3 regions of the Pseudoalteromonas sp. c7(2019) genome follow, and region 3 is predicted to be linked to each of the others. Evidence: predicted binding sites of a transcription regulator. Region 3 holds the regulator's gene; each other region holds the start of a gene.
The links. The regulator FliA, encoded in region 3, starts transcription of late flagellar genes. The targets are predictions, from matches to a motif close to CTAAAGNTNNNNNNNNNNNNGCCGATA.

Region 1: a site for FliA is predicted at 2,924-2,950, ahead of GQR38_RS07765 (VC2046/SO_2500 family protein). Genes of this name have one in related genera too.
Region 2: a site for FliA is predicted at 2,593-2,619, ahead of GQR38_RS19365 (DUF5610 domain-containing protein). Genes of this name have one in related genera too.

What each region holds. Positions count from the first base shown of each region.
Region 1 is NZ_WTKS01000005.1:162,624-167,041, forward strand. It holds gene GQR38_RS07745 (SulA-like leucine-rich domain-containing protein) at 1-176, shown strand, start outside; gene GQR38_RS07750 (YchJ family protein) at 215-694, shown strand; gene GQR38_RS07755 (diguanylate cyclase) at 769-1,686, opposite strand; gene GQR38_RS07760 (DUF6172 family protein) at 1,880-2,182, opposite strand; gene GQR38_RS07765 (VC2046/SO_2500 family protein) at 2,362-2,889, opposite strand; tRNA gene GQR38_RS07770 (tRNA-Tyr) at 3,002-3,086, shown strand; tRNA gene GQR38_RS07775 (tRNA-Tyr) at 3,136-3,220, shown strand; tRNA gene GQR38_RS07780 (tRNA-Tyr) at 3,270-3,354, shown strand; tRNA gene GQR38_RS07785 (tRNA-Tyr) at 3,404-3,488, shown strand; gene GQR38_RS07790 (SprT family zinc-dependent metalloprotease) at 3,734-4,372, opposite strand.
Region 2 is NZ_WTKS01000027.1:1,243-5,660, reverse strand. It holds gene GQR38_RS19385 (serine/threonine protein kinase) at 1-9, shown strand, start outside; gene GQR38_RS19380 (thiol:disulfide interchange protein DsbA/DsbL) at 44-667, shown strand; gene GQR38_RS19375 (thiol:disulfide interchange protein DsbA/DsbL) at 684-1,322, shown strand; gene trmA (tRNA (uridine(54)-C5)-methyltransferase TrmA) at 1,389-2,486, opposite strand; gene GQR38_RS19365 (DUF5610 domain-containing protein) at 2,649-3,788, shown strand; gene murI (glutamate racemase) at 3,854-4,418, shown strand, end outside.
Region 3 is NZ_WTKS01000016.1:73,132-77,549, reverse strand. It holds gene flhA (flagellar biosynthesis protein FlhA) at 1-17, shown strand, start outside; gene flhF (flagellar biosynthesis protein FlhF) at 39-1,520, shown strand; gene GQR38_RS16510 (MinD/ParA family protein) at 1,513-2,373, shown strand; gene GQR38_RS16505 (RNA polymerase sigma factor FliA) at 2,400-3,110, shown strand; gene cheY (chemotaxis response regulator CheY) at 3,151-3,534, shown strand; gene GQR38_RS16495 (protein phosphatase CheZ) at 3,552-4,325, shown strand; gene GQR38_RS16490 (chemotaxis protein CheA) at 4,341-4,418, shown strand, end outside.

The DNA.
Region 1 (4,418 bases), on a different contig from region 3:
AGTATGTATTAAATTCTGCATTACATAACGGAAACTTTGCAGCGGTAATTACCTGGACCGATATAGTTAATAACCAACTACTTACGAATCTATCGTTCGATTTAAGTAAAACGAATACAAAACTATACTGTTTTACTAAAAAGTCTCAAACAACAGAGATATCACTCGCCCAATAAGCTTGTTAAACTAATGTTTTAGACTTTGTATTATTATTATGACTTCACTCAATACCACATTATGTTTTTGCAGCAGTGGGCACAATTATGCCGATTGCTGTGAGCCGCTTCACTTATCTGTTAAGCAAGCTGATTCTCCTGAACAACTTATGCGCTCACGATTCAGTGCTTATGTTATTAAAAATGCAGAATATGTTTATCAAACCTACGCAAAAGAAAAACAAGCTGAAAATCCGGTTAAAGAAATCAATGATTTTGCTAACAGCTGTCGATTTATAAATCTTGATGTAATTGGGTCAAGCCATGATGGAGATACCGGCACTGTAGAATTTAAAGCCCAATATTTTTATCAAAACTTATTTTGTGAGCTTCACGAAAAATCGCAGTTTATTAAAGAAAATACTCAATGGTGTTATTTAGATGGCACTATATATCCTGTTGAAGATATTAAAGTGGGCAGAAATGATGACTGCCCATGTGGTAGCAATAAAAAGTACAAAAAATGTCATAGCGTGTAATAAATAATCTTATTTAATATTTATCACCTACAAGGTGTTTTTAAGTGGCAAAGTGATTTATTAGCTAGCTAAACTTAAAAACACACTTGGTTACGACCTTGCATTTTGGACTCATACATTTTTTCATCTGCGATCTGCAAGGTGTTTTTGTTATTTACGTACGGTTGTAGGGTTGCACCGCCAATACTAATAGTCACAAAGTCATATTCTGAATATCTGTGTAATATTCCTAAATCGACCACATTTTGTTTAATTTTATCAGCAACACAAATTGCACCTTCAGTGCTTGTATGCGGTAGAACAACTACAAACTCTTCGCCGCCGTAACGCGCAACAAAATCGGTTGGCCTTTGCAAACTATTAGTAATAGTTTGTGCAACAAGGTTTAAAACCGTATCGCCTTGCACATGACCATAAAGATCGTTGTATTGCTTAAAGTAGTCTATATCGATGAGTAATAGTGCGTAGTCGACTTTTTCTCGTAAGGCGCTTCGTTCCATTTTAGAAAAATGCGCATCAAAATAACGACGATTGAATACCTTTGTTAAATCATCTAGAAATACTTTTTGATTGAGTAAGTCATGTTGAAGTTTCATCGTAATATGGGCGCGCACTCTTCTATATAAAGTTTCCGAGTTAGTTGGTTTCTTTATAAAATCTACAGCTCCGGCTTCCCAGCACTCTTCTTCTTGATTTTCAGATGAGGTTACAAAAATAACGGGGATATCTTGTGTTTCAGATATATTTTTTAATTTTAGACATGTTTCAATACCACTCATTCCTTCCATATTAATATCGAGTAGTATTATATCTGGCGGATTATGTTTACAAATTTCAATCGCATCCTCACCACAGCTCGTTGTTGTTACACTAAAATGCTCTGATAATATTTTTTTTAATACAATTAAGCTTAATAGCTGATCGTCAACGACAAGTACCTTAGAGCTCTTTAAGCTTAATTTCAATTGGTGGTCAGAGTAATTTATAGGCATGGTACAACTGTTTTGTTTTTTTAATTAAACACACCCTATATCACTATATTTTGTTATGCAAATGTTAATAAATTAAAATTCTACTTATTAGTTACTAATAAAAATGATTTATGGTGAATCTTTAATGCATAAAAACAAAAAATGAGCCACTTGGGCTCATTTTAAAACTTCGAACACTTAATTAAATTAAGTGTTATTCGTCATCATCTAAATCTAACTGTTGACGTTGAGCAGGTCGAGCTAAAATCTCTACATAGAAAGAGGTCAAACCTTGCTTTTCAATTTCGCCAATTTGGTTACTTAATTCAGCAACGTGCACAACTTGCGCATCTTCAGCTGTGTTACCAAACTTACAGTCAAATGCCCAATAGTCAGCATCTTCAGGTAGCGTTTTATTACGCTCTCTTTTCAAATATTTTTTCACTTCGTGCTTTGCAGCATCAACCATACGAGGGTATTTGATTTTCTCGTGATTTAGCGTGAATGTTTTCTTCATTACGTTCCTAATTACCTTGGTTTAATGATAATGGCATTTCATGTCATACCATTTGACGCCATTATAGCAATTGCATTTAATTTTTGGATGCTTTTTTTTCATTAAATCAATTATTAGCAAATATATAAAGCAGACCCGTTATAAAGCATATATTAACTGGTGATTATTACAATCATATATCACACCGCAATGAGCTGAAGTGGTTGATGTATTGCATCATTATTAAGGCTGTCGTAAAAAGCAGCTGCATCTATAGGGGGATTGGCTAGTTGGGTTTGTTCGCTTTTAATTCTTCTTCTGACGGCAAGCTCACAGTTATCTATTATATTAAGTGGAATATGCTTATCATCATTTCTAATCGCAAGTGGTTCAGGGCTTAAGCATTGTCTTAACTTAATACTTGTCATACCACAGCGCGCTCCTTCTTGAGATATTAATGATGCATTAAATTGTCCAACCAACATATTATATTCATCAGGAGCTAAAAGTTGCTTTGGACCTGCGCCAAATTGCTTTCTTAACGCCTCTTCTTCTATAACTAAATTATCTATTTCAGTTTTTGGTAAATGAAATTGACTAAAGTCGAGTGCGTCATGTGACAGCATCGCTAATAATAGTGCAAATTCGCCACGGCGATTTTCATGCACACTATTATTGAGTCTACTGTTTAACTGACTCTCTGTGATTAACAAATCATCTATTTGCATAGTCTTTAGCCGATTGTGGTAACTGATAGATATTTATCGGCTTTATTTCAATTTTCTTTAGCTTTTTTCTTTACTTAAATACGCAATTTGCTATTATCAGCGCCGTTGCATTGGAGGGGTTCCCGAGCGGCCAAAGGGATCAGACTGTAAATCTGACGGCTCAGCCTTCGCTGGTTCGAATCCAGCTCCCTCCACCACTTTTCTTACCGCTAAGTTAAGTGGGGCCAAATGCAATAAAATTAGTGTGGAGGGGTTCCCGAGCGGCCAAAGGGATCAGACTGTAAATCTGACGGCTCAGCCTTCGCTGGTTCGAATCCAGCTCCCTCCACCACTTTTCTTACCGCTAAGTTAAGTGGGGCCAAATGCAATAAAATTAGTGTGGAGGGGTTCCCGAGCGGCCAAAGGGATCAGACTGTAAATCTGACGGCTCAGCCTTCGCTGGTTCGAATCCAGCTCCCTCCACCACTTTTCTTACCGCTAAGTTAAGTGGGGCCAAATGCAATAAAATTAGTGTGGAGGGGTTCCCGAGCGGCCAAAGGGATCAGACTGTAAATCTGACGGCTCAGCCTTCGCTGGTTCGAATCCAGCTCCCTCCACCACTTCTCTACTATTCCTATATTCCTATATTCCTATATTCCTATATTCCTATATTCCTATATTCCTATATTCCTATATTCCTATATTCCTATATTCCTATATTCCTATATTCCTATATTCCTATATTCCTATATTCCTATATTCCTATATTCCTATATTCCTATATTCCTATATTCCTATATTCCTATATTCCTATATTCCTATATTCCTATATTCCTATATTCCTATATTCCTATATTCAGTAACATCAAAACACCCACTGTAAACTCATACCATTTTGTTTTAACCAATTAGATGATGTTTTGTAATCGGGGAAAAACGCCTCTACTCGCTGCCAAAAAGCTTTGCTATGATTTAAATACTTTAAATGGGCAAGCTCATGAACAATCACATAATCTATAGCGTGGTAAGGAGCACCTATAAGATGTAAATTAAAAGTGAGTTCTCGCTTGCTATTACAACTCCCCCACTTTCGTTTATAAACACCTATTTTTAAATCATTTGGCAACTCTTCACCCATTTGAGTACAGAAATACGCTAAACGCATTTCTATGTAAGCAATAAGCTGCTCTTTTAAATAAGTCTCTAATAGCTGTCGATACTTTTGATTAGTGTTTTTAACTCGAGGAGATATTGTAATAAGTAAGTGGTCATCATACGGGGTTACTTTGGAATCTTGGCCTGAGTCTAGTTTCAAATAAATAGTTTCTGAAAAAACACTTATTTTTTTAGATTCAAAAGGGTACTGTTTAGTGTCATCAATTGACAATTGTTTTTTTAATTGTTCTGCAACCCACTCTTGTTTGTCAAATAACCAAGTATCAATGTGTTTTTTTGCGACAAAATGTGGCGCATACACAGTTACCTTTTGACTATGCACTTTTATTGCGACTGTTTTGCGTCTAGTACTCTTTTTTAGTTGATATTCAAAC
Region 2 (4,418 bases), on a different contig from region 3:
TTGCCGTAATATTTTATTTAAAGACAAGTACAACGAGATACAAATGCTTAAAAAATTAAAACTGAGTTTATTACTTTTATGTTTACCATTTGCAGCACTTGCTGCACAGTTTGAAGTTGATAATCAATACACTGTTATTGATGTAGACAAAAGTACATCACCACAAGTAACCGAATTTTTCTCATTTTACTGTCCACATTGTTTTAAGTTTGAACCAGTAGCAAAAGCAATTGAACAAGGCTTGCCAGAAGGCGCGGAGTTTATTAAAAACCACGTGAACTTTTTAGGTGGCGTGTCGCCACAAGCACAAAGTAATTTAAGCTTTGCCTACTTAATTGCTAAGCAGCATGGTCAGGCGCAGAGTATTAGCGATCAAATTTTTAAAAGTATTCATGTTCAGCGTGCTCCTTTAACTGAAATGAAAGACGTTAAAAAATTACTTGAAGTAAACGGTATTGATAGCGCAACGTTTGATCAAGAAATTGCAAGCATGCCTGTTATTTCGGCTGAGCAAGCAATGCAAAACAAACAAAATAAATATTCAAAATTAGGCGCACTTACAGGTGTACCTACTTTTATTGTTAACGATAAATATAAAATAAACCTCAACACCATCAAAAATCAAAAAGAACTTGATGAGTTAGTAGCGTTTTTATTAGCACTATAAATTTCGGAGCATAATAATGATTAAATTAGTTAAAGCAGGTTTGCTTGCAGTACTACTTCCTATGGCGGCAACAAGCTTTGCAGCAACGTATGAAGAAGGCGTGCATTACGACGTTGTTTCTGAGCGCGCAACTAAAAAGCCAGAAATTAAAGAGTTTTTCTCATTTTACTGCCCTGCATGTAATAACATGGAAGCACTAATTGGTGAGTTTAAGCCTAAGCTTGATAAAAACGTTAAATTTAAAAAGAGCCATGTTGATTTTGTAGGTGTACGCGACCCAGAAAACCAACAGATGATGAGCCAAGCACTCGCTACTGCAGAAGTGCTTCCGCAAAAAGATAAAATTGTCTCTGCAATCTTTAATCATATTCATACAAAGCGCGCTAGTTTTAATGAGCTTGCAGATGTAAAAGATATATTTGTAGCGCAGGGCGTTGATGGCGATAAGTTTGATAAGCTGTTTAAAAGCTTCTCGGTACGAACGCTGAGCTCTAAAATGAAACGCGATCAAGACTACTTTAAAGAAAAAGGCGCACTACGTGGCGTACCTACATTTATTGTAAATGGTAAGTATAAATTAAACCTAGGTCGTGAGTCGGGTATTACTGAACCAGAAGATATTAGCAAACTGATTAATTACTTAGCTAACAAGTAAGTTTAGCTAAAACTAAAAAAGCTCCTACAAGGAGCTTTTTTTATGGGTAACGTTTACTGAGCGTATTTATTTGCGCTGCAAGAAAACACCCGACTCAATGTGATGTGTATATGGGAACTGATCAAATATAGCAAAGCGCTTAACGTTGTGCGTACGTGTTAGGTGATCAAGGTCACGCTCAAGGGTTTCAGGATTACACGATATATAAATTATGCTTTCGTAGTTAGCCACTAAGTCACACGTTAATTCATCCATGCCCGCGCGCGGTGGATCAACTAATATGGTTTGGCAGTCATAGCTTTTAAGGTCAATACCGTCTAAACGAGAGAAAGTACGCTCGCCATTCATTGCTTGAGTAAACTCTTCACTCGACATACGAATAATATCTAGGTTCTCTACGTTGTTTTTAGCAATATTGTATTGAGCAGAATGAACAGATGATTTTGATATTTCTGTTGCTAATACTTTATTAAAACAGCCCGCTAACGCAATTGAAAAGTTACCGTTACCGCAATACAGTTCTAATAAATCATTTTTAAGTGGTTTACATAAATCTTGCGCCCACTCCAGCATATTAATATTTACTTTTGCATTAGGCTGAGTAAAGCTATTTTCTACTTGTTGATAAATAAGCTCTTGACCATTAACTGTTAAACGCTCAGTTACAAAGTCATCACCCAGCACTTCTTTTTGTTTGCGAGCACGACCGATAAAGTCAATTTTGTATTTACTGCTTAGTTTTTCTTTAAGCGCTTTAATTTCACTTAACCATTCATCATCAAGTGGTTTGTGATAAAGCAAGCTTACTAAAATTTCACCGCTTAGCGTGGATAGGTAATCGATTTGAAATAACTTACGACGTAATATTTCACAAGGCTTAAGATGCTCAATCATCACCTGCATTATTTCACCAACTAGAGGCGCTGCTGGATCAAATGTATCAACACGGATTTTTTCTTTTGTTTGTTGATCAAACATAATGTGAAACAGATCGTCACCGTCGTGCCATACTCTAAATTCAGCACGTTGGCGGTAGTTAGTTGGCTCTGAGCTAAATACTTCTAGTTGCTCCACACCAAAACGTTGGAATTGTGCACTAATACGCTGCTCTTTTTCACTTAACTGCGTTTGGTACTGTGTGGTATCTATTTTAATAACTGCCATTAACGCTACTACCTTATCTAAGATCTGTTTATCGGCGCTATTGTAGGGAGCGCTGCGTATTTGTCTAGTTTTGGCTAGCATTTATGCTGTTTTATTGAACATTGTACTTTAGTTTTTATTGTTATAGCCGATAATAAACTACGCACGCTTAGGAGACGAATCATGAAAATAGGTAATTATGGCTTTACGCCAAACAACAACATCAATAAATTCAATAATAAAGCTGATATACAGCAACCTACAATTACGTCTCCTCAAGATAGCTATCAACAACGAGGCCGAGAGTTGGCCGCAAAGGTGCTTGGCGATAAAATGGCTGAGCAGCTTGGATTGCCTATCGCAGAAAAAAAAGCAGATAAACCACTATTTGATTTTGATGAAATAGTAAAAAACGTACTCGATTTTGTAAGTAGTGCTGTTAATAAAGCAAAAGCTAACGGCGCTGATGACGAAAAGCTCAAAGATATGTTAGGCGACGCGCGCAAAGGAGTCCAAATAGGGATTGACGACGCTGTTGATGAACTCAAAGGTACAGGCGTATTTAATGATGACATGGAAGAGGGGATTAATAAGTCCAAAGAGGGAATTTACAATGGGCTGGATAAGTTTGAAGAGTCGTTATTTAACCCACAACCAGCCAGCGTAAATATAAGCCAGGCTCAATATGTCAGTATGACGAGTAATGCAGAGTATAAATTTACCACCGCAGAAGGTGACGAGGTAAGTATTAGCTTTGCAGATGCATTTGAATCTCAGTCGGCAAGTGGCTATCAGCAAAACAATAATGGCGAGTCGTTTGCAAGCTCATCATCGCAATCTCGACAGGTATCATTTTCGATGTCGGTTAATGGTGACTTAAATGAGCAAGAGCAAGAAGCTATTAATGTAATGATGGAAGACTTACAAGATTTAAGTAAAACCTTTTTTGGTGGTGATTTAGATGAAGCATTTGAACAAGCGCAAGAGCTGAGTTTAGACAGCGATCAGCTGGTGGCTTTTTCTATGGATTTACGCCAAACAAAAACAATAGCAACAGTTAAAAGCTATGAAGAATATAGACCAGCACCAGAAAAACAAGTAGCGGAGGGTTTAGCTCCTTTTAATGACGACCTTAAAAATGCTTTTGAAAAAGCGGGTGAGCTTGGATTACAAAATCAGCTAGCTGGCATTCTCCAATGGTTAAATCAAGATCAGGAGCAAATAGATAAGTTAGTAGATTACACAAAGTCTATGTTCGAAAACCTTAATCAGTTAAATTCGGCAGCCGACGAGCTTGCTGATTTAGAAACCACGCAAAGTTAAACTACTTTCTTTTATAAATACCTCATGGCAAACTGCCGTTCTTAAAGTAAAGTGGGAACGGTAGTTTGTCAGCGCATATAATGGTCTTTGATTCAGGTATTGGTGGAACTACTGTACTTGAGCATATAAAGCAAAGTATCCCCAATGCTCAGTACAGTTATTTTATGGATAATGCATTACTACCTTATGGTGCTCAATCCCAAAAAACAATCATTAACCGATTATGCTCACTTATTCATTTCATCAAAGCTAATACGCTTAACGTTGATTTAATTGTAATAGCGTGTAATACCGCTTCTACATCTGCACTTAGCGCTGTTCGCCAAATGACAGATATTCCTATAGTGGGTGTTGTGCCAGCAATAAAGCCTGCGGCAGAGTTAACACGTTCAAATCATATTGGCTTATTAGCCACACCGGCAACGGTCGCCAGTTCATACACTAAAACATTAATTACTGACCATGCACGTAATGTAACCGTTAATCTATATAGCAGTGTGGAGTTAGTAACTTTAGCTGAGCAATACTTTTTTACAGAGTCTTTGGATACAAACAAGTTGCATCAAGTGCTTGATGACCTACATATAGATAAAACTATAGATGTACTTGTATTAGGATGTACGCACTTTC
Region 3 (4,418 bases):
CTGTAGGCCAACAATAAGATTTTAACAGGGGTTGAATCATGAAAATTAAACGTTTTTTTGCTAAAGATATGCGCACAGCACTTAAAGAAGTTAAAGATGAATTAGGTGTTGATGCGGTTATTATGTCAAATAAGAAGCTGGCTAACGGTGTAGAAATTGTAGCGGCAGTTGATTATGACAAAGCAGCCCCTAAAGTAGCAGCGCAACCACAACGTACTGCAGAGCCGCGTGCTCAAGCACCACAGCAAAGTATGCATAATTTTGTAAAACCAGAGCCTCAGCGTGCCAAACCAGAGCCGCAAGCAAAAGTGGCTGACAGCCTACAGGCTTTATTAGAGCGCCAATCACCGCGTCCTCGCTCCCCTGAACTTGCATCAATGTTTTCACAATCAGGTATTGATACTACCGATAACTATCAAGAACCAGTTATGGAACAGCGTACTAAAAATATGTTTGCTCCTGAAAATGCAGCGCCAGTTCGTCCACAAACTCAAGCGGATAGCTTAGGTTTTGATGATTTAGACAGCGACTTTGATGATTTAGATAGTCCAGTAACTGCTCGCCAACAAACACCCAATAATGAAAGCGAAGAAATGACAACAATGCGTGAAGAAATGAACGCAATTCGTCAATTGCTTGAGCATCAAGTATCGGGCTTAATGCAGCAAGATATGGCGCGTCGCGATCCAACACGCGCTTGCATGGTTGACCGCTTAGTCGGTATGGGTATTGATAAAGAAGTCGCGCAACAAATGGCATGTTTTGTACCTGATGATGTATCTCGTAAGCAAGGTTGGAAAGCATTGTTAACGATGGTCGAAGATCAAATGCAAACAACCAATAATGAAATACTTCGCCAAGGTGGTGTATATGCGTTAGTGGGTCCAACAGGTGTTGGTAAAACAACAACAGTTGCTAAGCTTGCAGCTTTAGGCGCACAAAAATATGGCGCTGATAAAGTGGCCTTAATAACCACTGATACATACAGAATTGGTGCATATGAACAGCTTGCTACTTACGGCCGTATTATTGGTTGTGGTGTAAAGCAAGTTAAAGATGCTAATGAATTAGCTGAAGTTTTATATCATTTACGAAATAAACGTCTAGTATTAATTGATACAGCAGGTATGAGTCAGCGAGATTTACGTTTAACTGAGCAGTTAAACACGTTAATGCGTAACCAACGTGTGGATATTCGCAGTTACTTAGTACTAAGCGCGACGGCACAAATTAATGTATTACAAGAAACAGTACGCCACTTTAAAAAAGTACAGTTAAGTGGTTGTATTTTCACTAAGTTAGATGAATCATTAAGTTTGGGTGAGATAATTAGTATTGCGATTCAAAATCGCCTTCCAATAGGGTATCTTACTAACGGTCAACGAGTGCCAGAAGATATTCGTGTTGCAAATGCTGAAAAACTAGTGAAAAAGGCTGAGCAGTTATATTTAAAAAGAACAAAAGCACAACATTCAAGGCACCAAGCAGTGGCGCCAAGTACAGTAGGGATGTATGATTAACACAGTATTAGATCAAGCAAGCGGCCTGCGCAAAATGAGTCAAAACAATAACAACGGCGTAAAAGTTATCGCTGTAACCGGTGGTAAAGGTGGGGTAGGGAAAACAAATGTTTCTCTAAATACCGCTATTGCACTAGGGCAACAAGGTAATAGAGTATTAGTGCTGGATGCTGACTTAGGTTTAGCAAACTGTGATGTGATGCTTGGTTTACGTGTAGAGCGCAATTTATCACACGTTTTGTCAGGTGAATGTGAGCTTGACGAGATTTTAGTTGAAGGGCCTGCTGGTATTAAAATTGTACCCGCTACATCGGGCTCGCAAAGTATGGTTGAATTATCGCCATCTGAGCATGCCGGGCTAATTCGTGCATTTAGCGAATTGAATACCGAATTTGATATTTTAATTGTAGATACAGCCGCTGGTATTTCAGACATGGTGCTAAGCTTCTCACGAGCAGCACAAGATGTAATGGTTGTAGTGTGCGATGAACCAACATCAATAACCGATGCTTACGCACTTATTAAAGTATTAAGCCGCGAGCACGGTGTTTATAAGTTCAAAATTGTTGCCAATATGGTCCGCAGCATGCGTGAAGGCACTGAATTGTTTGCAAAACTATCTAAAGTTACCGATCGCTTTTTAGATGTTTCAATGGAGCTAGTAGCAACGGTTCCTTATGACGAAAATATGCGCAAAGCAACACGTCGCCAAAAGGTGATTGTTGAGCTCTTTCCAAGTTCGCCAGCCGCTCTCGCGTTTAAAGCGCTGGCGACAAAAGCAGTTAAATGGCCAATACCAAATCAACCATCTGGGCATTTAGAGTTTTTCATTGAGAAACTAGTAAACGGCTAATTATGACAACATTGGTGAATAGAGCTATGGGATATCAATCAACACAAAACTTAAATGTGATTGTTGAGAAACATGCATCACTTGTTAAAAAAGTGGCATGTCATCTAATTGCTCGATTACCACCTAGCGTTCAGCTTGATGATTTAATTCAATCAGGAATGATAGGTTTAATAGAAGCTTCAAAAAACTTTGATGCAACAAAAGGCGCAAGCTTTGAAACCTTCGCCGGTATTCGTATTCGCGGGGCTATGCTTGATGAAATGCGCCGTGGTGATTGGGCTCCTCGTTCAGTACACCGTAAAAGCCGACAAGTTGCAGAGGCAATTACTGGGCTCGAAAGCAGTCTGAATCGCGAACCAACAGATACAGAAGTTGCTGAAAAACTTGAAATTTCACTCAATGAGTACCATCATATTTTAAATGATGTTAATACTAGTAAAGTATTAGGCATAGAAGACCTTGGTGTAGATGAGGATGTTATTACTCCCGTAGGCCAAGATTTAGCGCTAGACAAACCTTTTAATAATGTTAAAAATGATCGGTTTAATGAGTCTTTGCTAAATGCAATAAAGTCATTACCAGAGCGTGATGCAATGGTACTTTCTTTATACTATAACGATGAAATGAATTTAAAAGAAATAGGACATATACTCGATGTAAGCGAATCGCGTGTAAGTCAGATACATGGTCAGGCGATGATTAAGCTTAAAGCTAAAATCAATGACTGGATAAACTAGTAGTAAGTAAACTAAGGTTAATACCTCACTGGGGGATGTTTTGGATAAAAACATGAAAATTCTTGTAGTTGATGATTTTTCAACGATGAGACGAATTATAAAAAACCTATTACGTGACTTAGGTTTCACTAACGTTCAAGAAGCTGATGACGGGTCTACAGCTTTGCCTATGTTACAAAATCAAGTGTTTGATTTTGTGGTTACAGATTGGAATATGCCGGGAATGCAAGGTATTGACCTTTTAAGAGCAATTCGTGCAGATGATAAGTTAAAACATATCCCTGTATTGATGGTAACGGCAGAAGCTAAAAAAGAACAAATAATAGCTGCAGCGCAAGCTGGCGTTAATGGTTATATTGTTAAGCCATTTACGGCTGGAACATTAAAAACTAAATTAGAAAAAGTATTTGAACGCTTAGGCTAATGATGGGGGAGAGGCTTATGTCAGCACCAGCTGCGCCTCAAATAACGTTAGAACAAGCTCGTCAACTCGTCATTTATTTAGAAAACGATGAGCAAGATAAAGCTAATCAGTTGATTTTAGAGACAGCTTCGCAAGAGCAGTCTAAATTATTTGCTGAAGTTGGGAAGTTGACTCGTCAACTGCACGAAGCACTTAAAAGCTTTGAGCTTGATACTCGCTTAACTAACATAACGACAGATGCGATTCCAGATGCTAAAAAGCGGCTTAATTATGTTATAGAAATGACAGAAAATGCGGCTAATAAAACAATGGATGCTGTTGAGGCTAGTTTACCTATAGCTCAGCAACTTGCAGATGAAATATCTCATATCAAACCGACATGGGATCGTTTAATGAGCCGGGAGATTGAGCTTGGTGAGTTTAAACAACTTTGCCATAGTATCGATAAGTTTATGAATAACTCTCATCATAAAACGGATGAGCTTCAAAGCTTAATGACAAATGTACTAATGGCTCAAGACTATCAAGACTTAACAGGTCAAGTTATTCGCCGTGTTATAGAACTTGTTAGAGAAGTAGAAGAAAGCTTACTTCATCTTTTAACAGCGTTTGCTGAACAAGATGACAGTGACAACACAGCGAATAAAGTAGAACAACAAAAAATAAAAGAACCAGTTGCCACACAAACTTTAGCAGGTCCTGAAGGCCCTATTATTGATAAAGAATCGCGTAATGATGTTGTATCTGATCAAGATGAAGTCGATGATCTTTTATCAAGTTTGGGCTTCTAAGAGGAGAGTAACTGCATGTTTGAAGTCGATGAAGATATTTTACAAGACTTTCTTGTAGAGGCAGGAGAAATCCTAGAGCTTTTATCTGAACAG